2 regions of the Anaerobacillus sp. ABA4_114 genome follow, and region 1 is predicted to be linked to the other one. Evidence: a T-box and tRNA genes for the amino acid it is inferred to sense, from the RefSeq annotation. Region 1 holds a T-box; the other holds one or more tRNA genes.
The links. The T-box of region 1 lies ahead of ileS (isoleucine--tRNA ligase). A T-box ahead of a tRNA ligase gene usually reads a tRNA of that ligase, here a tRNA-Ile.

Region 1 (9,987 bases):
CAAAGTTTAATGTGTGGCATCCTAGTCGCTTCTGTGCGACTTCAAAACTAAAACGTGTTCTCGTCGATGGTTCAAAGAACAAATTCGCAATAAAAACAGTAGGGTACTCTATGGTTTCTTTACCTAACCGGAAGCGTTCTGCCATATGAAGAAGGTCTTCGATGTCACCCGGTTCGATCGATTGCATATCGAGTAAATGCTTCATCCTATCACTCCTCTATTTTTCTACATAAGTAACTTCACAAAAAAACACCCTGAACAGATTCAGGGTGTAGGAAAGTTGACGCGATAGATCTCGCGCCTTTTTCTCACCCTTTTAGGTCTCTCTGTACCTTTTTAAAGGATGTAACTATGCAGCTGTATGATCATTTTGCTCTTCAAACATATTCTCAATCGATTCCTGCGTAGTACCACCAGGGAGAATAAGGTTTAAAACGATACCGATGATCGTCGCGAGCGCCATTCCTGCGATTTGTAAGTCTTCAGTTACCTGGATAAACGCTCCTCCAACCCCAATGACCAAGATGACGGATGAGATGATCAAGTTTCGTTTTTCACCTAGATCGATGTTGTTATCGATCAGCATTCTGAGACCAGATGAAGCGATGATCCCGAAGAGTAAGATCGAAACGCCACCCATTACCGCCGTCGGAATGGTAGAGATAAGAGCTGAGACCTTGCCGATAAAGCCGAAGATTAGTGCTAGAACTGCAGCTCCTCCGATAACAAACACGCTGAATACTCGAGTGATCGCAAGAACGCCTATATTTTCACCATATGTTGTATTTGGTGGCCCGCCTAGCAATGAAGCGATGATTGTCGCAACACCATCACCAAGAATCGATCGATGGAGACCTGGTGTTTTCAAGAAATTACGCCCCGCTACTTTACTTAATACCATCTGGTCACCGATGTGCTCAGCGATCGTTACCGTTGCGATCGGAACCATGACGAAGAGAATTTCCCAAGAAAAGACTTGTGCTGGGTTATAATCTGCGAAAGGAATAATGAAGTCTGGCACCTCGAAAAACGATGCTTCTCTTACTGGACTGAAATCAACGAGACCTACAAAATAAGCGAACGTATATCCTGAAACGATACCGATCAAGATTGGAATAAGGCTTAAAAATCCTCTTAGGAAGATCGATGCTAAAATCGTAACACCAAGCGTGACAAGAGCCACTGTGAAGTTAATGCCGCTATAAGCTTCCGTTTCAGGATTGTTCATCGCCATGCTGATGGCAGTACCTGCAAGGCCAAGACCAATCACCATGATGACAGGACCAACGACGATCGGAGGTAGCAGTCTCAAAAGCCAGTTTAAACCTGCTGCTCGAATCGCAATGGCTACGATTCCGTAAACAATACCAGCGAAAAACGTCCCAATCATCGCCCCTTCAGGTCCCCCTAGTGATACGGCTGAAATGATAGGCGCGATGAATGCGAACGATGATCCTAGATATGCTGGGATCTTCCCCCTCGTAATCAGTAGATAAGAGAGGGTTCCAAGACCACTAGATGCGAGTGCTACTGCTGGATCAAGTCCTACTAAGAACGGGACGAGTATCGTAGCACCGAACATTGCGAATAAATGCTGAAGACTTAATGTTACCCACGTTGTTGTTTTTGGTACTTCTCTGATTCCTAATTCATGTTTCATCGTTATTTCCTCCTCGGATGTGCGTCCCGGCTAGAAGGAGGTATAAAAAACCTCCTTGCTTAGCCGCAAGGAGGTACACGCGTGTCCTGATCGAACAGCGTCTCCTCCCTTGGCTGTCTCTCTGGACTACCTTAAAGGGAGCACGTTATTGGTTTTTACTTAGCGTGTTTAATGCTTACTCTATCGAAATCATCTACTTCTGTTAGTGCAACCTCAATAATTTCTTCCTTCGAAGTTGGAACATTCTTTCCCACATAATCCGGTCGGATCGGAAGCTCTCTATGACCACGATCGACTAGAACAGCTAGCTGAATCTGAGAAGGTCTGCCTAGATCCATCAAGGCGTCCATCGCTGCTCGAACAGTTCGCCCTGTGAAAAGAACATCATCGACTAGGATGACTTTTTGATCAGTAACAGCACTCTCAATACTTGTGCCTTTAATCTTCGGATCTTGATTTTCATGTTTTAATGAAAGGTCGTCACGGTACATCGTAATATCGATTTCTCCTACCGGTATGCTCGAGCCTTCGATTTGTTCGATGCGCTCAGCTAAACGCTCCGCTAAATAGATTCCTCTTGTTTTGATCCCAACGAGCATCGCATGTTGGATCCCTTTATTTCGTTCAATGATTTCATGAGCAATTCTTGTTAACGCTCTTCGAATCGCTTGATCATCGAGTAAAACCCTCTTATCTTCCATTCGTCTCTTCCTTTCAGCTTAACTGCTTTAGTCCAACGTCACTAAAAAACCCTTTTGCCATGGAGGCAAAAGGGTTTTGGGCATACGAAACACACGTTACGTACATAGCCGTTTTTCCTTTGTAGCCTCACGGGACCATCGTTAAAGGATTGCTATATTGTCTACATGTAGTATGGCAGAGCCGTGAAAACCTGTCAACCGCTTTTTATCTTCTTAAACGCATTAACAGCTTTTCCATATCTTCAGGAACTTCCCGAGAAAACTCGAGCCACTCTTCAGTCACAGGGTGCTTGAAACCTAATACACCAGCATGTAACGCTTGTCCATCGATCGGCAACGTTTTTTTTCTTGGTCCATATTTAGGATCCCCTGCAACAGGATGATCGATGTATTTCATATGAACACGGATTTGATGAGTACGGCCTGTTTCAAGCTGGCACTCTACGTAAGTATAGTGATCATAACGCTCTAACACTTTAAAATGCGTAACTGCATCTCGGCTATGCTCATCTGTAACGGTCATCTTCTGGCGATCCTGCTTGTCTCGACCGATCGGTGCATCGATGGTACCGACATCGTGCTGAATGTTCCCGTGTACAATGGCTTTATAACGACGATTCACCGTTTTCGCTTGAAGCTGCTTAACGAGTGATTCATGTGCATGATCATTCTTAGCGACCATGAGCAACCCAGAAGTGTCCTTATCGATTCGATGAACGATCCCTGGTCTAATCACGCCGTTGATTCCACTTAAATCACGAACTTGGTGCATCAATCCGTTTACAAGCGTTCCGCTTGGATGTCCTGGTGCAGGATGTACGACCATTCCTCTAGGTTTGTAGACGACTAAAACATCTTGATCTTCATATACGATATCTAAGTCAAGATCTTCAGGTACAACTTCGAGCGTTTCTGGTTCAGGGACGCTCACAACGATTTCATCGTTCTCCGAAACTTTGTAGTTTCCTTTCACAACTTCACCGTTCACCTGAACTTGTTCTTCTTTGATCCAGGTTTGAACCTGGCTACGAGACCAGTCTTGATCGAATGTCGGTATCACTTTATCGATCCTCTGGCCTTTATTTTCAGTACTTACTGTAAAAACGAACTTTTCCATTACTTATCTCCTTCAGCTTGCTTACTTTCAAATATCGTCCCGATAAAGATGAGAATGACCCCTACAACGAGTGAAGCATCCGCAACATTGAAAATCGGAAAGTCATACGAGAAGATATACGTGTTAACAAAATCTACGACTTCTCCTCTAAAGACACGATCGATAAAGTTCCCCACTGCACCGCCTAATATTAAAGCAAGGGTAACACTGACGAACTTGCTGTGTTTATATTGATTCATATAGTATAAAACAGCGACAATCACAATAACCGTAATAATGTAAAAGAAAATCATCTGACCTTGAAGGATGCCAAACGCAGCTCCTCTATTTCGATGTGAAGTCAGATAGAGAAAGTCGTTGATGAGTTTGATCGACTCTCCATATTCCATATTTTTAACAACAAGCCATTTGGTCCATTGATCTAGTATAACTATGCCAATGGCTATTAAATATTTCCACACGTGCGCTCCCCCGATCGAATGATACTTCCTATGAAAGTTTAGCACAGGATTCATTCCTGTACAATGTGAACGTTAACCGTAAACGCTTTGCATGGTGCAAAGTGCTCAGGGTATCGGGAACGCAATAACAGTAGCTGGAGTATAATTTGAGCTGACCGCCATTTCTGTGAATCTGAGCAGGAACCATAAGCCCTTTGCTCATGAATGAATTCAATTAAAAGTAACGTGGTAGCTCAAATAACTGTTCATAAATAAATCAAGCGCTTTGCATTCAGCAAAGCGCTTTTTACTATTAATAATGATTTTTTACAGTTTCAGCACAATCTACGCAAAGAGTAGGATACGTTTCATCTTGTCCTACAGTCTCTGTTACTCTCCAGCAACGTTCACACGTTTCGCCTTCTGCAGGGGAAACCATGATCGCTAGCTCTTCGTAATTCTTTGCTTCCGATGGAGCTTCAGATTTACTTCCTGCAACGGATGCTGCAGAAACGATCAAGAGCTTATCGAGGTTATCGATGCCATCAAGAAGTTCTTTCGCTTCACCATCCGCATAGATATGAAGCTGAGCTGTTAAGGACTTCCCGATTTTCTTTTCGTTACGTGCTTCTTCTAGTGCCTTTAGAACTTCATCACGTAGGTCCATCACGTAATCCCACTTGCTTTCAAGTTCAGAAGTTCCTTCGAAGTTCTTCACTTCAGGCATGTCAGAAAGCTGAACGTACTCTTCTTTTTCACCCGGTACAAACTGCCATACTTCTTCAGCAGTATGTGGGATGATCGGTGATAGTAGCTTCGTCAATGCAACAGCCGTTTGATAAAGGACCGTTTGAATCGCTCGGCGCTTCGGATGGTCTTCGTGCTCGATATATAGCGTATCTTTCGCGATATCAAGATAGAATGAGCTCATCTCTGTAGTAAAGAAGTTATGAATGGTATTGTAAACTGTTAAGAACTGATACTCATCATATGCTTTCTTTACTTTCGTCACAACGTTATTCAACTTCACGAGCATGTATTGATCGAGCTCACTAAGGTTTTCATAGGAAACACTGTTAAGAGCTGGATCAAAGCCTTCTAGGTTTCCGAGCATGAACCTAAACGTGTTACGGATCTTTCTATACACTTCTGCTACTTGCTTGAGAATCTCATTTGAGACACGAACATCAGCCTGATAGTCAGCAGAAGATACCCATAAACGTAAGATGTCTGCACCGAGCTGCTTCATCACGTCGTTTGGAACCATTACGTTTCCAAGTGATTTACTCATCTTTTTACCTTCTCCGTCAAGAACAAACCCGTGACTCAGCACTGCTTTGTAAGGTGCTTTACCCGTTACTGCGACAGAAGTAGAAAGAGAAGAGTTGAACCAGCCTCTGTACTGGTCAGATCCTTCTAGATATAAATCTGCAGGTCGCGCAAGGTCGCTGCGCTCTTCAAGCACTGCTTGATGGGAAGAACCAGAATCAAACCAAACGTCCATAATGTCCATTTCTTTACGGAACGTACCATTCGGGCTGTGTTCAGACGTAAACCCTTCTGGTAATAGCTCTTTCGCATCCCATTCAAACCAGATGTTTGAACCGTGCTGACGGAATAGCTCTGAGACATGCTCGATTGTTTCGTCTGTTAAGATCGGCTCATCGTTCTCACCGTAAAAGACTGGGATCGGAACACCCCATGCGCGCTGGCGAGAAATACACCAATCTTCACGGTCTTTCACCATGTTGTGAAGACGAAGCTCTCCCCAAGTCGGGAACCATTCTACATCCGCAACAGCTTGCAGAAGTTCAGGTCGGAACTGCTTGATTGAAGCAAACCACTGCTCAGTTGCACGGAAGATGATCGGCTTCTTCGTACGCCAGTCGTGTGGATAGGAGTGTGTGAAGAATGAAAGCTTTACTAGAGCTCCAGCTTCTTCAAGCTTTTCAGTGATCGGCTTGTTTGCTTTATCATAGAACAAGCCTTCAAAACCTGGCGCTTCATTCGTGAAAACACCCTTCTCATCTACTGGGCACAAGATATCGAGCTTGTATTTTCTTCCGATTGCATAATCATCTTCACCGTGTCCAGGTGCTGTATGAACGCAACCAGTACCAGCATCAAGCGTGACATGATCACCAATAATGACAAGGGACTCACGATCATATAGAGGATGCTGTGCTGTAACGTATTCAAGCTCGCTTCCTTTTACGCGATTTAGTTCATTCACTGTATTCCATTCAAACTCTTCTTTAAGTTGGTCAACTAATTCTGTAGCGACGATGTACTTGCTTCCATCAGCTTCAACAACACTATACTCAAATGAAGCATTGAGTGCGATCCCAAGGTTTGAAGGAATTGTCCAAGGGGTCGTTGTCCAGATGATGAACTTCTCATCTCCGTTTAGTACGCCTTTTCCATCCTTAACTTGGAAAGCAACATAGATGGATGGAGAGCGTTTGTCCTGGTATTCGATTTCAGCTTCAGCTAGCGCTGATTCTGAAGTAGGAGACCAGTAAACAGTTTTCTTATCTTTGTAGATATATCCACGCTTCGCCATTTCGCCAAACACTTTGATCTGCTGCGCTTCGTACCCTTTGTTCAGTGTGATATAAGGGTTATCCCAGTCTCCGCGAACACCAAGGCGTTTGAACTGCTCACGCTGACGATCAACTTGCTTTAGCGCATATTCTTCACACTTCTTACGGAATTCAGCTACTGTTAACTTCTTTCGATCCACACCTTTTTTCGTAAGTGCTTGCTCGATCGGAAGACCGTGAGTATCCCAACCTGGAACATACGGTGCATGAAATCCGTTCATGGATTTGTAACGAACAATCATGTCTTTCAATACTTTGTTTTCTGCGTGACCGATATGGATGTCTCCATTTGCGTATGGAGGGCCATCATGCAATACAAAAAGAGGACGATCCTTCGTTCTTTCCTGTACTTTCTCATAAAGGTTGTTTTCTTCCCATTCTTTTTGCATATCAGGTTCTTTGTTTGGCAGATTACCGCGCATTGGGAACTTCGTTTTTGGCATCAATAGTGTTTCTTTAAAGCTCATGTCCTTCCTCCTTCAATATCGTACGCTGCATTTCCTTAATAACATAAAAAAACCTTCTCATCCCTATAGGGACGAGAAGGTTTTCCCGTGGTACCACCCAACTTAAGCACACAATGTGCTCACTTTGCATTCGTAACGTGAATGATACGCCGGGGCTTACTTTATGTTCAGCTCGGGACTCAGGGGTGATCTTCACCGGTTGCTTAACGCTAGGCTCACACCACCCCCAGCTCGCTTTGTTAAGTGTAACCAGTTACTCTTCCCATCGCAGTCGTTCTTAATCATTATTTTGTAAGAAACAGCTTAGACCATTTCTTATGTCTATGTGCTTTTGATTGAAGATGTTAATCCAGTTGTAGGACCAACTTCCATTAAAGTATATCAAAAGTATAGTGTATTCAATTTTAATAAGTCAAGAAAATGCGAAATAAATGTTAAAAGTTTACCTTATGCGTTTTCTTGAATATGCTCTTCTTCTTCATCAAAACGAGCAGCCAGCCCGTCCCAGTCTTCATTCGTCAGCATCTCGAGCTGCGCTTCGACAAGCATACGGAAACGTGTGCGGTAAACGGAAGCTTGCTTTTTCAATTCTTCATTTTCGAGTGAGATCTTTCTCGCTTTAGCTAACGAATCATTGATGATGCGGTCAGCGTTCTTTTCCGCTTCTTTTAGGATCAAACGGGATTCTTTCGTTGCACTCTGCTTTACTTCTTCAGCCGTTTCTTGAGCGACAAGAATCGATTTGTTCAATGTTTCCTCAAGGTTTGAGAAGTGTCCTAGTCTTTCTTCTAGGATCTTTACTCTCTCATTTAGCTCTTTCTTTTCTCTGATAACAGTTTCGTAATCTTTAATGACTTGATCTAAAAACTCATTTACCTCATCTTCATCATAACCGCGGAATCCGCGAGTAAATTCTTTGTTATGAATATCTAATGGTGTTAAAGGCAATTCAGCCACCTCCGGTTTGCTCTCTTTTATGTCCCAACTCGTAATTCGACAATCTCTACGGGCAATCCTTCTAAATTTGTCAAATTATTTTCTTTTACTATACGTGATTCGCCATTTTTCTTTCTTTGTTTTACCGTCGATCGAATTCACCTTACTTCTCCCCGAACCCCTTAGGGATAAATAATCTCCCGCTTTTACTTCGGTTGCGGGTTGATCGACGACTTTCCAATTAAGTTTAGCACGCTCATGTTCGATCATAGGAGATACCTTTGACCTAGATAGATTGTATATCTCTGCTAATACAGCATCGAGGCGAAGGCTACTAACGGTACCCGATTGTTCCTCCCACCTTATAGGAGGAACGTCGATCTGTGATGGTGAAATCACCTCTGGCGTGATCGAAGCTTTACCAGCTTGAGTTAGATTCATCTTAATATAATCCGCTACTTCTTTAGCTACGATAAGCTGTGCAAGTCCATCCTGCACAAAAATATCACCAAACTTTTCCCGCTTTAATCCAAGTCCCATCAGCGCACCGAGAAGATCTGGGTGCGATAATGTAACGAATTTTGAGGGATATGTAATGTTTAATGCAGCTATGTCATAATCTTCAGCTGTTGCTGTTATATAAGGTGGAAGAAGCAGTGCACGCTGCCGTTCTGCTCCGTCCACGCCTCCTGAAAAAGATACGCTCACATCGGGATGATTTCCAATTACTTGTGTAACGATATCCTGCTCTCGTGGATCTAGGAAATCAGTGAGTTTCGGAGAGTATCTGTCTTCAACTTCCCCTTGCCACTCTAACACACGATCAACAAACGTTCTTTCTTCAGGACGATAGTGTTCGTATATCGACATGGAATTATAGGATCATTCCAAAGAGAGCAACGATTCCATACTGCGCAAACTGTAGTGCAAAAATAGCTACGATAGGAGAAATATCTAACATTCCACCGATAGGCGGGATGATTTTGCGAAACGGCGCAAGATAAGGTTCTGCAATTCTTGCAATCATTTGTCCAATAGAGGATTCTCTAGCATTTGGAATCCAAGACATGAAGATATAAATGATTAATATCCATGAGTAAATCCGTAAAGCTTGTGCTAATAAATAAGCAATTTCCAAATTCTTCACCTTCCTTAGAAGCTAGTCTTCAAATATTTCATCGGTAATATTGCCGGAGATTTCAACATTATCCGGAGTACACATGAACGTGTCGGGACCGAGTTTCTGAATATCACCGCCAAGAGCATAAACCGTACCACTCAAGAAATCAACGATTCTCTTCGCTTGGTCATGTGGAATCTGTTGCAGATTCATTACGACAGATTTTCGGTTTTTTATATGATCAGCAATATCCTGAGCTTCAGCATACACTCTAGGTTCAACAAGTACAACTCTAGAGTTCTTGTGGATACTTTGAAGACTCACAACATTTTGATTGGATTGATTCGTCTGTTTCTGTTTATTATGGTTCCGACTCACCCTAGAATTCTCCATCTCATCATCCTCAGCATACGTCGTATGAACATCATCCTCGAACTCGATTTGTTCATCATCGAGTTCAAAGAACTGCTTAAACTTTGTTTTAATTCCCATTCCCTGCACCTCCGGGAGAGTTAGTTTTGATATTAACCAACAAGTGACGATCCGATACGAACAAACGTTGCACCTTCTTCAACAGCAATCTCATAATCATTTGACATCCCCATCGAAAGCTCTTTACATGGCGCGTAATCAAACGAACGCTCCTGGATGCTCGTTCTAAGTTCTCTAAGCTTTTCAAAGACAGATCTGATTTCGTCAGGATCCTTAATATGAGGTGCCATCGTCATCAAACCTACTACTTCAATATTTGGATAGTTTTCTAGAGACTCTACGAACGGCATGACTTGTTCAACCGCTAAACCGTGTTTCGATTCTTCTCCAGAAACATTGACTTGTACAAAGCATTTCACTTTCTTTGTTGCTCTCTTATTGATCTCTTTTGCAAGAGAGCGTCGATCGAGGGAATGAATGTAATCTACGTGATCGATGACATCCTTGACTT
Region 2 (9,987 bases), 1.6 Mb from region 1:
ATGGGTTATCAGCGATTTTCATTGATTTATCGGCGGAAATTTCAATATATCGGCGAGTTTGAGGTAAATATCAGCGAAAGGAAGACATATATCGGCGGTTTTACGTTTTTATCAGCGAAGCGTTGTTTGTAACGTTGATTTGTTAAAAGCACATTCAAATAAAACCTTTTGGGGGCGAGCGATCCGGGCGATATCCGCGAAATTTTCATTTTATCCGCGATAATCATGATATATCCGCGCTTTTCGATTTATATTCGCGAAATCGGGGCTTTTATCCGCGATTCAGAGATTATATCCGCGAAACCCCAAATCAAACCCCCTAATAACTCCACCCCACATTCAGACAAAACAAAAAAGCCAGAGCTCAATGCTCTGACTTCTCACTTGCCTAGCGACGTCCTACTCTTGCAGGGGGAGAGCCCCCAACTACCATCGGCGCGCGAGCTTAACTTCCGTGTTCTCATACGGGGCGCGATAAGCGGCGAACTTCTTCGTCAGCTGCGCGATGCTGGATCCTCATAGATCTCCGAATATCTACTCCGGTCCAGCCTCACTTGCTTCCTCGAATTTCTTGCTTCTCCCACCCCTACGAAGCTTTCTAAGATGCCCTTTTCTGTCTTCTCAATGAAGGTACTTACCTTACGGTCTCGCAATACAAACCAATAAAGCATACAAAAAAGCCAGAGCTCAATGCTCTGACTTCTCATTTGCCTAGCGACGTCCTACTCTTGCAGGGGGAGAGCCCCCAACTACCATCGGCGCTGAAGAGCTTAACTTCCGTGTTCGGCATGGGAACGGGTGTGACCTCTTCGCCTTCATCACTAGACTTACAGGATGTAAGTCGTTCGATGTTCACCACAGGACGTGGTGGAACTTAGTCGAACTTCTTTTCATTCCCTGAAAACTAGATAGCACGCAACATCGTATTCCAATTTTTAGGTTAAGCCCTCGATCGATTAGTATTCGTCAGCTCCACGTGTCGCCACGCTTCCACCCCGAACCTATCAACCTCATCATCTCTGAGGGATCTTACCAGCTTGACGCTGTGGGAAATCTCATCTCGAGGGGGGCTTCATGCTTAGATGCTTTCAGCACTTATCCCTTCCACACGTAGCTACCCAGCTATGCTCCTGGCGGAACAACTGGTACACCAGCGGTGTGTCCATCCCGGTCCTCTCGTACTAAGGACAGCTCCTCTCAAATTTCCTGCGCCCGCGACGGATAGGGACCGAACTGTCTCACGACGTTCTGAACCCAGCTCGCGTACCGCTTTAATGGGCGAACAGCCCAACCCTTGGGACCTACTTCAGCCCCAGGATGCGATGAGCCGACATCGAGGTGCCAAACCTCCCCGTCGATGTGGACTCTTGGGGGAGATAAGCCTGTTATCCCCAGGGTAGCTTTTATCCGTTGAGCGATGGCCCTTCCATGCGGAACCACCGGATCACTAAGCCCGACTTTCGTCCCTGCTCGACTTGTAGGTCTCGCAGTCAAGCTCCCTTGTGCCTTTACACTCTGCGAATGATTTCCAACCATTCTGAGGGAACCTTTGGGCGCCTCCGTTACTCTTTAGGAGGCGACCGCCCCAGTCAAACTGCCCACCTGACACTGTCTCCGCACCGGATCACGGTGCTGGGTTAGAATGTCAGTACAGCCAGGGTAGTATCCCACCGACGCCTCCACCGAACCTAGCGGTCCGGCTTCTATGGCTCCTACCTATCCTGTACAAGCTGTACCAAAATCCAATATCAGGCTACAGTAAAGCTCCATGGGGTCTTTCCGTCCTGTCGCGGGTAACCTGCATCTTCACAGGTACTATAATTTCACCGGGTCTCTCGTTGAGACAGTATCCAAGTCGTTGCACCTTTCGTGCGGGTCGGAACTTACCCGACAAGGAATTTCGCTACCTTAGGACCGTTATAGTTACGGCCGCCGTTTACTGGGGCTTCGATTCAGAGCTTCTCCCGTAAGGGATAACCCCTCCTCTTAACCTTCCAGCACCGGGCAGGTGTCAGCCCCTATACATCGCCTTGCGGCTTGGCAGAGACCTGTGTTTTTGCTAAACAGTCGCTTGGATCTTTTCACTGCGGCTCCCCTGGGCTATTCACCCGAGGAAGCACCCCTTCTCCCGAAGTTACGGGGTCATTTTGCCGAGTTCCTTAACGAGAGTTCTCCCGATCGTCTTAGGATTCTCTCCTCGCCTACCTGTGTCGGTTTGCGGTACGGGCACCTCTTTCCTCACTAGAGGCTTTTCTTGGCAGTGTAGAATCAGGGACTTCGGTACTTAAATTCCCTCGCCATCACGACTCAGCCTTCACGGTGAACGGATTTGCCTATTCACCAGCCTAATCGCTTGGACGCGCATGTCCAGCAGCGCGCTCTCCCTATCTTTCTGCGTCCCCCCGTCGTTCAAACGGAAAGGAGGTGGTACAGGAATATCAACCTGTTATCCATCGCCTACGCCTTTCGGCCTCGGCTTAGGTCCCGACTAACCCTGAGCGGACGAGCCTTCCTCAGGAAACCTTGGGCTTTCGACGGACAAGATTCTCACTTGTCTTTCGCTACTCATACCGGCATTCTCACTTCTAAGCGCTCCACCAGTCCTTTCGGTCTGACTTCGCAGCCCTTAGAACGCTCTCCTACCATTGTCGTAAGACAATCCACAGCTTCGGTGATACGTTTAGCCCCGGTACATTTTCGGCGCAGCGTCACTCGACCAGTGAGCTATTACGCACTCTTTAAATGATGGCTGCTTCTAAGCCAACATCCTGGTTGTCTAAGCAACGCCACATCCTTTTCCACTTAACGTATACTTTGGGACCTTAGCTGGTGGTCTGGGCTGTTTCCCTCTCGACTACGGATCTTATCACTCGCAGTCTGACTCCCGCGGATAAATCGTTGGCATTCGGAGTTTGACTGGATTCGGTAATCCGGTAGGGACCCCTAGTCCAATCAGTGCTCTACCTCCAAGATTCTTGCCGCGAGGCTAGCCCTAAAGCTATTTCGGAGAGAACCAGCTATCTCCGGGTTCGATTGGCATTTCACCGCTACCCACACCTCATCCCCGCATTTTTCAACATGCGTGGGTTCGGGCCTCCATTCAGTGTTACCTGAACTTCACCCTGGACATGGGTAGATCACCCGGTTTCGGGTCTACGACCACGTACTCCTTCGCCCTATTCAGACTCGCTTTCGCTGCGGCTCCGCCTTCTCGGCTTAACCTTGCACGGGATCGTAACTCGCCGGTTCATTCTACAAAAGGCACGCTGTCACCCATTAACGGGCTCCAACTAGTTGTAGGCACACGGTTTCAGGTTCTCTTTCACTCCCCTTCCGGGGTGCTTTTCACCTTTCCCTCACGGTACTGGTTCACTATCGGTCACTAGAGAGTATTTAGCCTTGGGAGATGGTCCTCCCGGATTCCGACGGGGTTTCACGTGTCCCGCCGTACTCAGGATCCGTCTCGGAGGGCAGCGGATTTTGACTACAGGATTGTTACCTTCTCTGATGGACCTTTCCAGGTCGCTTCGTCTATCCGTGCCTTTGTAACTCCAATGAGACGTCCTACAACCCCAGAGGGCAAGCCCTCTGGTTTGGGCTGTTTCCGTTTCGCTCGCCGCTACTCAGGAAATCGCGATTGCTTTCTCTTCCTCCGGGTACTGAGATGTTTCAGTTCCCCGGGTATGCCTTTTACTTCCTATGTATTCAGAAGTAAATACCATCCCATTACGGATGGTGGGTTCCCCCATTCGGAAATCTCCGGATCAAAGCGTACTTACTGCTCCCCGAAGCATATCGGTGTTCGTCCCGTCCTTCATCGGCTTCTAGTGCCAAGGCATCCACCGTGCGCCCTTAGTAGCTTAACCTTAGATGTTCGTTAGAAACGAGTGTTCTAACGTCATCGATGCACATCGTTAGATGTGACTAACTAAGTTATAACGCAAAAAATAATAATTATTGGATGTCGTTGTTTGTGCTATCTAGTTTTCAAGGAACATGAAAGAATACAATCATTCTTTCAAAACTAAACGAAACGCTCATGCAAGTTTGGCAACCAATGTTGCCTCGTAATTCTCCATAGAAAGGAGGTGATCCAGCCGCACCTTCCGATACGGCTACCTTGTTACGACTTCACCCCAATCATTTGTCCCACCTTCGGCGGCTGGCTCCAAAAGGTTACCTCACCGACTTCGGGTGTTACAAACTCTCGTGGTGTGACGGGCGGTGTGTACAAGGCCCGGGAACGTATTCACCGCGGCATGCTGATCCGCGATTACTAGCAATTCCGGCTTCATGCAGGCGAGTTGCAGCCTGCAATCCGAACTGAGAACGGCTTTATGGGATTCGCTTCACCTCGCGGTGTTGCTGCCCTTTGTACCGTCCATTGTAGCACGTGTGTAGCCCAGGTCATAAGGGGCATGATGATTTGACGTCGTCCCCACCTTCCTCCGGTTTGTCACCGGCAGTCACCTTAGAGTACCCAACTGAATGCTGGCAACTAAGATCAAGGGTTGCGCTCGTTGCGGGACTTAACCCAACATCTCACGACACGAGCTGACGACAACCATGCACCACCTGTCACTCTGTCCCCCGAAGGGGAACGTCCTATCTCTAGGAGTGGCAGAGGATGTCAAGACCTGGTAAGGTTCTTCGCGTTGCTTCGAATTAAACCACATGCTCCACTGCTTGTGCGGGCCCCCGTCAATTCCTTTGAGTTTCAACCTTGCGGTCGTACTCCCCAGGCGGAGTGCTTAATGTGTTAACTTCAGCACTGAGGGTGGAACCCCCCAACACCTAGCACTCATCGTTTACGGCGTGGACTACCAGGGTATCTAATCCTGTTTGCTCCCCACGCTTTCGCGCCTCAGCGTCAGTTACAGACCAGAGAGCCGCCTTCGCCACTGGTGTTCCTCCACATATCTACGCATTTCACCGCTACACGTGGAATTCCACTCTCCTCTTCTGCACTCAAGTCCCCCAGTTTCCAATGGCCCTCCACGGTTGAGCCGTGGGCTTTCACATCAGACTTAAGAGACCGCCTGCGCGCGCTTTACGCCCAATAATTCCGGACAACGCTTGCCACCTACGTATTACCGCGGCTGCTGGCACGTAGTTAGCCGTGGCTTTCTGGTTAGGTACCGTCAAGGTACCGCCCTATTCGAACGGTACTTGTTCTTCCCTAACAACAGAGCTTTACGACCCGAAGGCCTTCGTCACTCACGCGGCGTTGCTCCGTCAGACTTTCGTCCATTGCGGAAGATTCCCTACTGCTGCCTCCCGTAGGAGTCTGGGCCGTGTCTCAGTCCCAGTGTGGCCGATCACCCTCTCAGGTCGGCTACGCATCGTGGCCTTGGTAAGCCGTTACCTTACCAACTAGCTAATGCGCCGCGGGCCCATCCTACAGTGTTAGCCAAAGGCCAACTTTCAACGTTGCATCATGCGATGCTATGTATTACCCGGTATTAGCTCCGGTTTCCCGGAGTTATCCCAGTCTGTAGGGCAGGTTGCCCACGTGTTACTCACCCGTCCGCCGCTGAGAAATGGGAGCAAGCTCCCATTTCTCCGCTCGACTTGCATGTATTAGGCACGCCGCCAGCGTTCGTCCTGAGCCAGGATCAAACTCTCCGATAGAAAAGTTCAATCTAGCTTTAAAACAATGTTGTTTCCGTAGAAACAATATCTTGCATGGCGTTTCGTTCAGTTTTCAAAGATCGATTTGTTTCTTTCAATGTCGTTTTCAGCGACTTTACTAATGTATCACATCTTACGAAGTCGCGTCAACACCTTTTTTTAAGAAAGATGGTGGGCCTGAGTGGACTCGAACCACCGACCTCACGCTTATCAGGCGTGCGCTCTAACCAGCTGAGCTACAGGCCCATCTTTATGGAGCGGGTGATGGGAATCGAACCCACGACATCAGCTTGGAAGGCTGAGGTTTTACCACTAAACTACACCCGCATTTCTAGATGGTCGGGAAGACAGGATTTGAACCTGCGACCCCTTGGTCCCAAACCAAGTGCTCTGCCAAGCTGAGCTACTTCCCGACTATGTTATTAAAAATGGCGCGCCCGAGAGGAGTCGAACCCCTAACCTTCTGATCCGTAGTCAGACGCTCTATCCAATTGAGCTACGGGCGCATTATATAGTTGGTGCGGTTGAGAGGACTCGAACCTCCACGGGGTCTCCCCCACTAGCCCCTCAAGCTAGCGCGTCTGCCATTCCGCCACAACCGCGAAAACGTATTTCTTTTTTTGAATTGGTGCGGGTGAAGGGACTCGAACCCCCACGTCGTAAGACACTAGATCCTAAGTCTAGCGCGTCTGCCAATTCCGCCACACCCGCATGAAACATGGTGAGCCATGAAGGACTCGAACCTTCGACCCTCTGATTAAAAGTCAGATGCTCTACCAACTGAGCTAATGGCTCGATAATGGCTGGGCTAGCTGGATTCGAACCAGCGCATGACGGAATCAAAATCCGTTGCCTTACCGCTTGGCTATAGCCCAATATCGATGTGAAAATAAATGGCGGTCCCGACGGGAATCGAACCCGCGATCTCCTGCGTGACAGGCAGGCATGTTAACCGCTACACCACGGGACCTTATCATGCTATTGTTTTTATTGTTCGTTGTTCGAATAAAAATGGTGACCCGTACGGGATTCGAACCCGTGTTACCGCCGTGAAAGGGCGGTGTCTTAACCGCTTGACCAACGGGCCATAAAAATGGCGGAGAAGGAGGGATTTGAACCCTCGCGCCGCTCACGCGACCTACACCCTTAGCAGGGGCGCCCCTTCAGCCACTTGGGTACTTCTCCGTTTGGCTCCACAGGTAGGATTCGAACCTACGACCGATCGGTTAACAGCCGATAGCTCTACCACTGAGCTACTGTGGAATAATATGTTGTTTGTTATTGCCGTCGTTATCGGCGACATTTAATATAATAACCCATCCAGAAAGCAAAGTCAACACATTCTCAAAAGTTTTTTTGGCTGTTTTTGAGAAGCTAATGATGCGTTTCGGACAAGTCTCTCAAAGAGACTATATTAATTTAACACATAGCTTTTACACCGTCAATAATTAATTAGAAGAAGTTAATAAGAGTTTCCCCCTGCATTTCCCACAGACAAACCTCGCCGTATCTATTCTCCTTTTTCGTTTGTAGGAGGTCTTGCAATTCGAACATTGATAGATGTGTTTGATTTTCTCCGTACGTCTTTGTCCAGGAACAGCCTGACAGTATCTCGAGCCGCCCACACGATTCAGGAGTGCTTTGAAATCTCGATCCTTATGTTTGTATCCTTTCCCTTGAAGATGAAGGTGGTAATGACAGAGCTCATGCTTGATGATACCGATCAGCTCATCAAAACCGTACTCCTCATAATGCTTAGGGTTGAATTCGAGATTATGAGATCTTAATAAATACCGACCGCCCGTTGTTCGTAAACGTGGATTAAACGTTGCTTCGTGAAGGAAAGGCAATCCGAATGATTCAAGTGATGTTTTTTCTACCATTAGCTGCAGGCTTTTGTTATCCATAAACGCCCCTCCTGTGATTCGAACACTTACAAGCAGTATTTCATAAACTAATTTACAGCATCTTATCAAATGTGTCACGAGATTAAAAGGAGGAGATCCTGATGCCTGTCTGGTTTAAGAGACAGCTTCAACAGGCCTATCTACAGAAAGACCGCTACCAAATCAAATTGTTAAATCAGTGCTGGTTTTTCTACAAAAGAAAACACCGCCCCTAAGGGCAGTGCTTATGATGGTTGCAACATTGTAAGAGCAATTCTTTCCTTTTGAAGATCGACACTGTCTACCCAGACAGTCACAACCTGACCAACGCGCACGATATCCATCGGATTTTTAACGTAGCGGTTTGATAACTTTGAGATGTGCACGAGTCCATCTTGTTTGACACCGATGTCGACGAACGCGCCAAAATCAACGACATTCCGTACCGTACCTTCTAACTCCATTCCTTTTTCAAGGTCTTCCATTTTTAAGACGTCCGTTTTCAGTAGTGGTTTTGCAAGTTCATCACGAGGATCTCTTCCAGGCTTTTGAAGTGATTTAATGATGTCTTTTAAAGTAGGCTCACCAATTTCAAGAGCCTGTGCCGTTTCTTTAATCGAAAGGGTGGAAAGTGCTTGAACAAGTTTATCTGAACCAATGTCATTTGGGTCACACCCGATTTGGACAAGCAATGCTTTCGTCACATCATAGCTTTCAGGATGAATCTCTGTTTGATCAAGTGGTTGCTTTCCTTCCATTATTCGTAGGAAACCAATACACTGCTCATAGGTTTTCGCTCCAAGCCTCGGAACCTTCTTCAACTGAACGCGACTTGTGAACTTCCCTTCTTCCTCTCTTCTTTTCACAATATTACTTGCGACCGATTTAGAAAGTCCGGCAACATATTGGAGGAGAGACACAGAAGCAGTGTTCACGTTCACGCCTACCTGGTTTACTGCTGTTTCTACTACGAACGTCAGTTGATCATTCAGCTTCTTTTGTGAAACATCGTGTTGGTATTGGCCAACACCTACTGACTTGGGATCAATTTTCACTAGTTCCGCTAGTGGATCTTGAACGCGCCTTGCGATCGAAACAGCTGAGCGCTCTTCTACCTGAAGGGAAGGAAACTCCTCTCTTGCAAGATCTGATGCAGAGTACACACTCGCTCCAGCTTCATTGGCGATTAAGTACACGACTTCATCATCTACTTCTTTAATAACCTCTGCAACGAACTGCTCCGACTCTCTTGAGGCCGTACCATTTCCAATTGCGATCATCTCAATATCGAATTCTTTAATCAGCTTTTTGACGATTTCTTTCGATTTTTCAACCTCTGATCGAGGTGGAGTTGGATAAATAACAGAAACATGGAGCATTTTCCCTGTATCATCAACGACTGCGAGTTTACAACCTGTTCGATAAGCAGGATCTAATCCAAGTACTCGCTTTCCTTTTAGAGGCGGCTGAAGTAATAGATGCTTTAAGTTTTCTGAGAAGATATGTATCGCTTGGTCTTCTGCCACTTCTGTAAGTTCCTTACGAATTTCTCTTTCTACGGAAGGCTGAATCAAACGTTTATACGCATCTTCAATCGTTTCTTCTAATATAGGAACACTTTCGCTCCCTTGACGAATTAGTTTTTTGCGTAGGTATTCAAAGATCGTGTCAGTAGGTGAAGCGACCGAAGCCTTTATGATACCTTCTTTCTCTCCTCTGTTGATGGCGAGCACACGGTGAGGAACAATCTTTGCGATTCCTTCCTGGTACTCGTAGTACATTTCAAAGATTTTCTTAGGGTCATCTTCCTCAGACTTCACTTTTGTTTGAAGCGTCCCGTTTTGAAATGTTTTCGCTCTGATCCACTTTCTCGCTTCCGCATCATCAGAAATCCATTCTGCGATGATGTCTTTTGCACCCTGAAACGCATCTTCTATTGTCGCCACTTCATTTTCCTCAGAGATAAACGTTGCAGCTTTTTCTTCTGGATTACCTTTTCCATCATTTAATAACCATTCCGCTAAAGGCTCTAATCCTTTTTCTTTTGCAACTGTAGCTCGTGTACGCTTCTTTTGTTTGTACGGACGATAAAGGTCTTCGACTTCCTGAAGTTTTGCTGCTTTTACTAACTTACCTTTCAACTCATCTGTTAGCTTGCCTTGTTCTTCAATAAGACGAATGACTTCTTCTTTTCGGTTTTCGAGGTTTTGGAGATATGTCCAAGACTCTTGAATCTCTCTTAACTCAACCTCATCAAGACCACCTGTGAGTTCTTTTCTGTATCTCGCAATGAACGGAACAGTGTTTCCATCATCTAAAAGTGTGATGACCTGACGTACACGCTCCTCTGATATTTTCAGCTTTTGTCCTACTTTATTAAAAAGTTCCGGTTGTTTTTCTGCGGTAATTCCCAAATCCATTCCTCCTTATTAAAAACATAGTAGTATAAGTTTACAGGAATAGACCCTTT

Region 2: it has a tRNA-Ile gene. The T-box ahead of ileS (isoleucine--tRNA ligase) is inferred to sense a tRNA for this amino acid. The anticodon was not compared.

Annotation. Positions count from the first base shown of each region.
Region 1 covers NZ_JBSWUM010000001.1:2,339,566-2,349,552, forward strand. The annotation lists gene ACXAEY_RS11820 (aspartate carbamoyltransferase catalytic subunit) at 1-205, opposite strand, end outside; gene ACXAEY_RS11825 (solute carrier family 23 protein) at 350-1,660, opposite strand; gene pyrR (bifunctional pyr operon transcriptional regulator/uracil phosphoribosyltransferase PyrR) at 1,816-2,361, opposite strand; gene ACXAEY_RS11835 (RluA family pseudouridine synthase) at 2,567-3,478, opposite strand; gene lspA (signal peptidase II) at 3,478-3,939, opposite strand; gene ileS (isoleucine--tRNA ligase) at 4,232-6,988, opposite strand; T-box leader at 7,053-7,266, opposite strand; gene ACXAEY_RS11850 (DivIVA domain-containing protein) at 7,436-7,936, opposite strand; gene ACXAEY_RS11855 (YlmH family RNA-binding protein) at 8,021-8,794, opposite strand; gene ACXAEY_RS11860 (YggT family protein) at 8,799-9,071, opposite strand; gene ACXAEY_RS11865 (cell division protein SepF) at 9,084-9,536, opposite strand; gene ACXAEY_RS11870 (YggS family pyridoxal phosphate-dependent enzyme) at 9,569-9,987, opposite strand, start outside.
Region 2 covers NZ_JBSWUM010000001.1:3,949,806-3,959,792, forward strand. The annotation lists rRNA gene rrf (5S ribosomal RNA) at 710-826, opposite strand; rRNA gene ACXAEY_RS20455 (23S ribosomal RNA) at 937-3,866, opposite strand; rRNA gene ACXAEY_RS20460 (16S ribosomal RNA) at 4,082-5,631, opposite strand; tRNA gene ACXAEY_RS20465 (tRNA-Ile) at 5,801-5,877, opposite strand; tRNA gene ACXAEY_RS20470 (tRNA-Gly) at 5,885-5,958, opposite strand; tRNA gene ACXAEY_RS20475 (tRNA-Pro) at 5,968-6,044, opposite strand; tRNA gene ACXAEY_RS20480 (tRNA-Arg) at 6,061-6,137, opposite strand; tRNA gene ACXAEY_RS20485 (tRNA-Leu) at 6,148-6,233, opposite strand; tRNA gene ACXAEY_RS20490 (tRNA-Leu) at 6,258-6,342, opposite strand; tRNA gene ACXAEY_RS20495 (tRNA-Lys) at 6,351-6,426, opposite strand; tRNA gene ACXAEY_RS20500 (tRNA-Gln) at 6,432-6,506, opposite strand; tRNA gene ACXAEY_RS20505 (tRNA-Asp) at 6,526-6,601, opposite strand; tRNA gene ACXAEY_RS20510 (tRNA-Glu) at 6,644-6,718, opposite strand; tRNA gene ACXAEY_RS20515 (tRNA-Ser) at 6,726-6,816, opposite strand; tRNA gene ACXAEY_RS20520 (tRNA-Asn) at 6,820-6,894, opposite strand; gene ACXAEY_RS20525 (SprT family protein) at 7,080-7,538, opposite strand; gene cmpA (cortex morphogenetic protein CmpA) at 7,640-7,753, shown strand; gene ACXAEY_RS20535 (Tex family protein) at 7,763-9,937, opposite strand.